One region of the Arthrobacter vasquezii genome, then DNA from elsewhere that is predicted to be linked to it. Evidence: predicted binding sites of a transcription regulator. Region 1 holds the regulator's gene; the other holds the start of a gene.

Region 1 (4,411 bases):
GCGGCAATAGATCAGCACAGGGCTCCTCATACCGCACGCCAGTGAGCTGGTCGCCGTCGAAATAGAGGGAGGTTACGGAGCTCAACGTGCATTTACGCTGGCGCGGATCATGCCACAACCGCCGGTTCTCGGCTGCCAGCCGCGCAACCCAGATGGGCAGCTGATGGCTGACCATGATCGCCTCGGCGTCCTTGCCGCCGGAAGCTTCCAACGCCGCGCGCCGCGCATCATGGACAGCGGACATGACGCGCTCAACCTGGGCACTGTACGGCTCACCCCAGGATGGAGTGAACGGGTTTCGCAGGGACTTCCAGTGCCGGGGGTGCTTGATCTGCTGGGCGACCTGCGCCATCCCCTCGAACCGGTTCTCCGCCTCGATGATGCGCTCATCGGTTACAACGGTGAGGCCGAGCTCACGAGCTGTCGGTTCAGCGGTCTCCTGTGCGCGCGTGAGGGGTGAGGCGACGAGATGCACGATGTCGGCGCCGTCGTTCCTGCGCTCCGCAAAGTAGCCCGCAACCCGCTCGGCCATCTCACGACCGAGCTCTGACAGATGGAACTCGGGCAGGCGGCCATAGAGGATCCCGTCCGGGTTGTGGACTTCGCCGTGGCGCACGAGGTGAACGGTGGCTGAGGGCATGTCATCAAGTTTCGCATCCCTCGCGCCAGAGGGCTAAATCGGCCGGCGACTGGTTGTCGGAAGAGGCGGTAGAGAAAAATATTTGAAGATTGAAGCAATCTCTGGAATAAAAGATGCAAATGCATGTTTATTAGAGGTACACGCTCGTTCGGTCGCCTCGGCCGCACACCAACCCAAAGCACGACAGATCAGGAGAAACATCATGGCTATCCCCACCGGACTCACTCAGGGCACCTGGAACTTCGACGGCTCGCACAGCGAAGTGGGCTTCAGCGTCCGCCACGCCGGGATCAGCAAGGTACGCGGGAACTTCGACACCGTCGACGCCACCCTGCAGGTTGGATCCTCACTCGAGGATTCGCAGGTCACCGCAACCATCAAGACCGAATCCTTCAACTCGAACGATGAGAACCGCGACGCCCACGTTCGCGGCGGCGACTTCTTCGACGCTGAGCAGTTCCCCGAGATGACTTTCGTGTCCAAGCGGGTCGAAGGCGCCGGCGAGACCTACAAGCTGATCGGCGACCTGACCATCCGCGGGATCACCAAGGAAGTTTCCATCGATACCGAGTTCAACGGTGTTGCTGTTGACCCCTTCGGTGCCACCCGCGCTGGATTCTCCGGCCAAACGGTCATCTCCCGCAAGGAATTCGGCCTGACCTGGAACGCAGCTCTTGAGGCCGGCGGTGTTTTGGTGGGCGACAAGGTGACCATCAACCTTGACGCCGCTTTCGTGGCACCCTCGGCCAACTAGGCTCTTTGCTCACGAATCCCTTCGAGGGGGCGTGCCGGCTTTCCGGCACGCCCCCTCGTTTTTTCTGTCCTGAAAGCCCGACGGCGAAAGCTTGACGGCGGTACGCTGAGCGCATGAGTACGCCATCACACGATCCTTCAGAACGCGATCCGCACCAGCTCTCCGGAACTGAGTCACTCAATCCCAATGAGCCCGGACCAACACAGAACTCCGGTGCGGGCCTCTCCCCCGAACCGCAGAAACCTGCATCTCCATACTCCTACCAGTCGGCCCAGCCCGCAGGGTATGCCTACCCGAGTGCAGCCCGCATGCCGGAACAGGCGCGGCCGCCCCTCCCCAAGGAAGTCAATCTGGCTTTTTGGCTGATCATCGCCGCTGGGGTTCTCAACTTCATCACCACCCTGATGGGATCAGGCACCACGGGTGGGCCGGCGGGAGCGGCTGCAATCGGTGTCGGCATCGGGATCGTTGTCGGCATCCTTACCACCGGCGTATACGTACTGCTGGCCGTCTTCATCCGCAAGGGACACAACTGGGCACGCATAACCGCCACTGTTCTTGCGGGTATTTCGGTTCTGCTCATGATCATGAGTTGGGTGACGCTCGCCGCGCTGCAGGGCAACGCTGAAGTCCAGGCGCAGCTGGGTGGGGAAAGCCTGCAGCCAAGCGGATTCTCCATCGCGCTGAACGTGCTCGTGGTGCTGCTTGGCGTCGCCGGAGTTGTGCTGTGCTGGCTCAAGCCGTCCAACGCCTACTTCAAGCGGCAGCAAATCACGCACTAGCGCGCAGAAGCTTGCTGGACCGGCCCTACTGGGCCGCGCGGGCGCTGGAACCGGCATCAAGATCCGGATCCTGCGCCCGCTGTGCGTGGTAAGCGAGGATCTGCAGCTCCGTGGCCATGTCCACCTTGCGCAGCTGCACCCGGTCAGGAACCTGCAGCACTACCGGCGCGAAACTTAGGATGCTTGTCACCCCGGCCGCAACAAGTTCATCGCACAACTGCTGTGCAACGCCCGCTGGTACCGCGAGAACAGCCATATTGGCGCGCGTCCTGTGAAGCACGGTTGCCAGATCCTCCACTGGGCTGACGCGCAGCCAGCCGACCTCCGTACCGACGATCATCTGATCTGCGTCGAACAGCGCGACCACCTCGAAGCCCCGCGACTGGAACCCCGAGTACCCGGCGAGCGCACGCCCGAGGTTTCCGGCTCCGACGATGGCTACCCGCCAGTCCTGAGTCAGTCCCAGGGCTGTGGAGATCTGGCTGTTCAGGTACTGGACGTCGTAGCCGACACCCCGCGTGCCGTAGGAACCCAGGTAGGAGAGGTCCTTGCGGAGCATGGGCGAATTCACGCCCGCCGCGTCTGCCAGTTCCTCCGAAGACACTCGTTCAATCCCCTCCGCCAGAAGGGAGTTGAGGGCGCGCAGATAAATGGTCAGGCGGGCGAGCGATGCAGGCGGAATTTGCCTGCCCTGCTGATCGCTCGCGGCGGACCGTAATCCGGGAAGCTCCGACATGGTCACTGGTTCATCTCTCCGTTATTTGTTCGCCGGCGGCCTGAACTGCTCCGCCCGCCCGCCGGAGGATGACGGCGGGATAGTCCCACTTTAGGTCCCTGATGGAAGCCCTCAAAGTCAGGAGGGCGCTGAGCACAACGGCTCAGGTGAGTAGCCTGCGCAGGCGCGCTTCGTCGATTGTCCAGAAGTCCCGCTGGACCCCGTCGAGAAGCAGAACCGGCACCTCTTCCGAGAATCGTTCCAGCAGATCGGCGTGATCGGCAATCGACTCTTCCCGCCAAAGCACGCCCAGTTCGGCAGCCACGCGGCTCACTGTCTCCCGGGCGGCGTGACAGAGGTGGCAGTCCGGCCTCGTCACCAACACGAGGCCCGTGCTCCATTCCGCGACAGGCGGTTGGGTCTGCTGAGTCATGGTCCACAAGCTTACTGGCCGCGGGCTCCGTGCAGGTCGCCATTACGGAACGCCCTCGAAGCGTGAAAAATCGGCTGGTTGCTGTGGGTGTCCGCGGACACGCTGAACGCCAACCAGTGATTAGACTCGTGCTATGTCTGCAGCCAGCCTCCGACCCGCAGTCGAGCCCGGGTCTTCCACGGAGACTGTGCCTGCCGAATCTTCTCCGCTGGGCGGACCGGCCGGGGAAGCAGCATTTTTCGACGTCGACAACACGATGATGCGCGGCGCCAGTCTCTTCCATGTGGCGCGCAAGATGTACCAGCGGCGGGCTTTCACGCTTCGTTTTGCCGCAGGGCTGGCCTGGAAACAGCTGCGCTTCGTGATGCGCGGCGAGAACATGACCGACATCCATGCTGTCCGTGATGCCGCTCTTGCCTTCGCTATCGGCATTGCGCATGAAGATGTGCTGGCCCTTGGCGAAGAAGTCTATGACGAAATGATCGCGTCGAAGATCTGGCCGGGAGCGCGTGCCCTCGCGGAACAGCACCTCCGCAACGGGCGCCGCGTCTGGTTGGTCACGGGCACTCCCGTCGAAGTGGCCAGCGTGATCGCCAACCGGCTTGGGCTCACGGGTGCACTCGGCACTGTGGGAGAGGTCTCTGAGGGCTTCTACACAGGCAAGCTCGTGGGTGAGTTCCTCCACGGGCCGGCAAAGGCCACGGCCGTCAACGAACTTGCCGGGAAAGAGGGCCTGGACCTGTCCCGCTGCTGGGCGTACAGCGATTCCTACAACGATGTGCCACTGCTCAGCATTGTTGGCCACCCGGTCGCTATCAACCCTGACCATCGCCTTCGCAAGCACGCACGTGACTCCAACTGGCCAATCTATGATTTTCGAAGCGGCCGCCGTGCGGCAACATTGGGGCTCAAGGCGGCAACGGGAGCCGGTGCCATCTACGGCCTGTGGCGCGGCTTCACCCGCATGAGAGGCTAGTCCTTAAATGCAAAACCGGTCCGCCTCACTGGCGGACCGGATGCGATGCTACTTCTTGTTGCGGCGCTGGTGGCGGGTCTTGCGAAGCAGTTTGCGGTGCTTCTTCTTCGC
Region 2 (4,411 bases), on a different contig from region 1:
CCGAACGCCTTTGGGTTTCCGTTCTCCGTGATGTAGCGCTCGGCGGTTTCGATCATCCACAGTGAATTGTTCTCGGCCTCGTCGGAGGTTTCGCCCCACGCGGTGATGCCGTGCCCGCCAAGGATGGTGCCTACGGCCTGCGGGTTTTCGGCCTTGATCGCGGCGATGTCCAGGCCGAGCTGGAAGCCCGGGCGCCGCCAGGGCACCCACACCACCTTGTCGCCGAAGATCTTTTCGGTGAGTGCTTCGCCGTCGACCGCCGTGGCGATCGCGATGCCTGAGTCCGGGTGCAGGTGGTCAACGTGTGCGGCGTCGACGAGGCCGTGCATGGCGGTATCGATGGAAGGTGCCGCGCCGCCCTTGCCGTGCAGGGTGTAATTGAACGCCGCGACCATCTCGTCCTCGCGGTCAAGGCCAGGGTAGACGTTGGTCAGGGCACGGAGACGGTCGAGGCGGAGTACGGCCAGACCCTGTTCCTTAAGGGTGCCGAGGTCACCGCCGGAGCCCTTTACCCACAACAGCTCGACGTTCTCGCCGGTGACGGGGTCGGTGTCGCTGCCCTTGGCCGAGGTGTTGCCGCCGGCGTAGTTCGTGTTGCGTTTGTCCGCACCGAGCCGGTTGGAGCGGTTGATGAGGTCCTGAACGGTTTGGTTAGTCATGGTTACGCGCCCCATCCTGCCTGCTGTCCGCCCTCACGGTCAGCGTTGATGATTTCCTGGTAGCCGCTGGCCGTGTAGGCAGCCATGGGGTCCGCGGGAAGTCCGCGGGATTCACGCCACTGGGCGAGTGCCGGACGGACGTCGGTGTAGAAGGCGTCCATGAACAGTGCATGGGCTCCGAGGACGTCGCCCGCTTCCTGCGCCTTGGTCAACGACTCCCGGTCAACGAGCAGCGCGCGGGCCGTCATCTCCTGCACATTGAGGACAGAGCGGATCTGGCCGGGGATCTTCTCTTCGAGGTTGTGGCACTGGTCCAGCATCAGCGCCACGTTGGCAGCCGGGTCGAGGGCGCCGCCGCGAGCCACCTCGTACATGATGCGGAACAGCTGGAACGGATCCGCTGCCCCCACGATCAGGTCATCATCCGCGTAGAAGCGCGAGTTGAAGTCGAAGGATCCGAGCTTTCCGAGGCGGATCAGCTGCGCCACGATGAACTCGATGTTGGTGCCGGGAGCGTGGTGGCCCGTGTCGAGGCAGACCATGGCCTTTTCACCGAGGGCCAGGGTGTGGGCGTAGGAAGTTCCCCAGTCAGGGACGTCGGTGTGGTAGAACGCCGGTTCGAAGAACTTGTACTCGAGAACCATGCGCTGGTCATCACCGAGGCGCTCGTAAACCTTTTGCAGGGAATCATGCAGCCAGTCCTGGCGTGAGCGCATGTCGCCCTGGCCGGGGTAGTTGGTGCCGTCAGCCAGCCAGATCTTCAGGTCCTGTGAACCGGTGACGTTCATGACGTCGATGCACTCGTACATGTGGTCGAGGGCCTTGTTGCGAACGGCGGCGTCGCTGTGGGTCAGGGACCCGAACTTGTAGATGTCATCCTGGAACGTGTTGCTGTTGATGGTGCCCAGCGTGATGCCGAGGCCCTGCGCAAAGTCAGAAAGCGCGCCGTAATTTTCCACCTTGTCCCAGGGAATGTGCAAGGCAACGGAGGGCGCAAGGCCGGTCAGCTCGTTAACCTTGGCGGCGTCGGCGATCTTCTCCTGCACAGTGCGCGGAGTGCCGGGAGTCTGAAATACCTTGAAGCGGGTTCCGGAATTGCCGTAAGCCCAGGACGGCACCTCAATAGCGAGGTTCTCCAGGGTTGGCGTTATGCGGCTCAGGTCAACCATTACTTCTCTCCATTTACAGCTGCCGGCTGCAAGCCCGCGCGCATCGTCGTTGTTTTGCACTGACTTTTCACTAGGCCTGAAGGAGGCGGCGGTGACGGTCAGGAGATGAATCAGATATTGAATCGATTCATTAGTACGTTTCAAAGGTATCCTTGGCGATAAGTGGTGTCAAGCATTCTCGTGAAGAGTGCAGATTTTCGTCCACCGCTTGTCTACAGCCCGTCACTTCCAGGAATCGAGGGTCTGCCCGGATGGTCAGTATCAAAGACGTTGCCGACCAGGCGCAGGTTGCCGTGGGCACAGTATCGAACGTGCTCAACAACCCGGACCGCGTAGCTGAAAAGACCCGTGAGCGGGTGCTCAGCGTCATCTCGGAACTGGGCTTCGTGCGCAATGATGCCGCTCGCCAGCTCCGTGCCGGGCTCAGCCGCACCATTGGGCTCATCGTCCTCGACGTCAGTAATCCGTTCTTCTCTTCGCTGGCGCGCGCCGCCGAAGACCGGGCGGCGGAGTCGGACAGCACCGTGCTGCTGGGGGATAGTGGGCATGACGCCGGCCGCGAAAGCCGCTATCTCGATGTGTTCGAGCAGCAGCGAGTCAAGGGTGTCCTGATTTCGCCGGTAGGTAACGTCGATTCCCGGCTCGAACAGCTGCGCGCTCACGGCGTGCCCGTGGTTTTGGTGGACCGGGTGGACCCGCAGCGCCGGGTCAGTTCAGTGTCAGTGGATGATGTCGCCGGCGGTTACATGGCGGTGAAGCACATGCTCTCGCGCGGGCGGCGGCGCATCGCGTTCATCGGAGCGTCCACCGACATCCAACAGGTGGCGGACCGTCTGGCCGGAGCGCAGCAGGCTGTGGAGGAGTACCCGGATGCCGAGCTCGAGGTAGTGGAAGCCGCCGCAATGACCGTGCTGGCGGGGCGTGCAGCCGGTGAACTCCTTGCGGAGCGCGGCAGGGAAGGCCTGCCGGACGGCATTTTTTGCGCCAACGATCTGCTGGCCATCGGCGTGATGCAGGCTGTGCTGCTTATCCGCGGGTTGCGGATTCCGGAGGACCTCGCGCTGATCGGCTACGACGACATCGATTTCGCCCAGTCTGCGGTTGTTCCGCTGTCCACAGTGCGGCGGCCAACGGAGCTGATGGGGCGCACCGCCGTCGAACTGTTGCTTGAAGCGATTGATCGGACCTCACCCGAAAGCCGGCAGGTCATCTTCCAGCCCGAGCTGGTCAGCCGGGGGAGCACCCTCTAGCCCTTCCTCCTTCGTGAACTTTTGTGCAGCTCCGGCGAGTCCGACGCCGGTTTGAGTCACCGTAGGTGCGCAAAAGTTGCGGGCAGGCGAGCTCCTTGGCAAGTCGCAGTGGTAGCATCCATGAAACGATTCATACCCGCTCGACGAGGAGAACTATGGAACGCGTCTGCTTCCAGTTGCAGGTGAAGCCCGACCGCCTTGAGGAGTACAAGGAGCGCCATGCCGCCGTCTGGCCGGACATGCTCCGCGCCCTCAAGGACACCGGCTGGAACAACTACTCGCTCTTCCTCCGGCCGGATGGCCTCCTGATCGGGTACGTCGAGTCGGATGACCTCGCCGCAGCCCAGCGCGCTATGGCCGAGACCGACGTCAATGCCCGATGGCAGGCCGAGATGGGCGAGTTCTTCGTGGAGCTCGACGGCCGGCCGGACGAAGGATTTGTGAGGATCGAGGAGGTCTTTCACCTCGAGGACCAGCTCGACGCCCACGCCGAATGATCATCAGCCCGCAAAGTAGCCGGAAAATGGCAGGTTCGCCGGGAAGACCCCACGAACGTGCCACGCACCGGCGATCCTGACTCGAAAGGTCCCTCCAATGACCCGCATCCTCCGCGCTGCCGTCCTCGGCACCGGCGCCGTGGCGCACCTCCATGCCGAGGCGCTTGCCGCGATCGACGGCGTCACTGCGGTTGCTTCAGCCGACCCCAGCGAGGAGCGGGTCCGTGACTTCAACGCCCGGCACGGAATCGCAGCCGGGTACGGCACCCTGGAGGAGCTGTTGGCCAAGGAGGCTGTCGACGTCGTGCATATCTGCACTCCGCCGGCGGGACACGCGGAACAGACCAAAGCAGCGTTCGACGCCGGTGCTCACGTCATCGCCGAAAAGCCACCTGCGCTCTCCCTCGCAGAGGTGGACGCCATGCAGTCGGACGCGGTGGCGGCAGACCGCAAGCTGGCCGTCGTCTTTCAGCAGCGAACCGGCACGGCCGCCGCTCATATCCGGAACCTGCTGCAGTCGGGTGAACTGGGCAGGCCGCTGACCGCTGTCTGCCACACGCACTGGTACCGCGGTCCCGAGTACTTCGACGTGCCGTGGCGCGGAACGTGGGAGACCGAGGGTGGCGGCACCACGCTGAGCCACGGCATTCACCAGATCGACCTGCTCGCCTACCTGCTCGGCGAGTGGAGCTCGGTGTCCGGCCAGCTGTTCCGGCTTGACCGGGAGTTGGAGACCGAGGACACCTCGTGCGGCGTCGTCGTCTTCGAGTGCGGCGCCGTCGCGTCGGTTCTGAGCACTGTGCTCGCGCCGCGGGAGTCGAGCCTGATCCGCATCG

What was found. Region 1 encodes Rex, which represses fermentation and respiration genes when NADH is low (regulators of the CRP and FNR family bind a similar motif). Its sites were predicted from a motif close to CTTGTGAANNNNTTCACAAG; they were not measured.
Region 2: a site for Rex is predicted at 1,943-1,962, ahead of rhaI (L-rhamnose isomerase). Genes of this name have one in related genera too.

What each region holds. Positions count from the first base shown of each region.
Region 1 is NZ_JAROKN010000007.1:49,379-53,789, forward strand. Features, by position in the region: gene P4U43_RS05000 (histidine phosphatase family protein) at 1-640, opposite strand, end outside; gene P4U43_RS05005 (YceI family protein) at 843-1,394, shown strand; gene P4U43_RS05010 (hypothetical protein) at 1,508-2,176, shown strand; gene P4U43_RS05015 (redox-sensing transcriptional repressor Rex) at 2,202-2,912, opposite strand; gene P4U43_RS05020 (glutaredoxin family protein) at 3,055-3,324, opposite strand; gene P4U43_RS05025 (HAD family hydrolase) at 3,458-4,300, shown strand; gene P4U43_RS05030 (30S ribosomal protein bS22) at 4,349-4,411, opposite strand, start outside.
Region 2 is NZ_JAROKN010000054.1:14,303-18,713, reverse strand. Features, by position in the region: partial or broken gene P4U43_RS14750 (class II aldolase/adducin family protein) at 1-659, opposite strand, end outside; gene rhaI (L-rhamnose isomerase) at 662-1,828, opposite strand; gene P4U43_RS14740 (LacI family DNA-binding transcriptional regulator) at 2,080-3,078, shown strand; gene P4U43_RS14735 (L-rhamnose mutarotase) at 3,234-3,575, shown strand; gene P4U43_RS14730 (Gfo/Idh/MocA family protein) at 3,673-4,411, shown strand, end outside.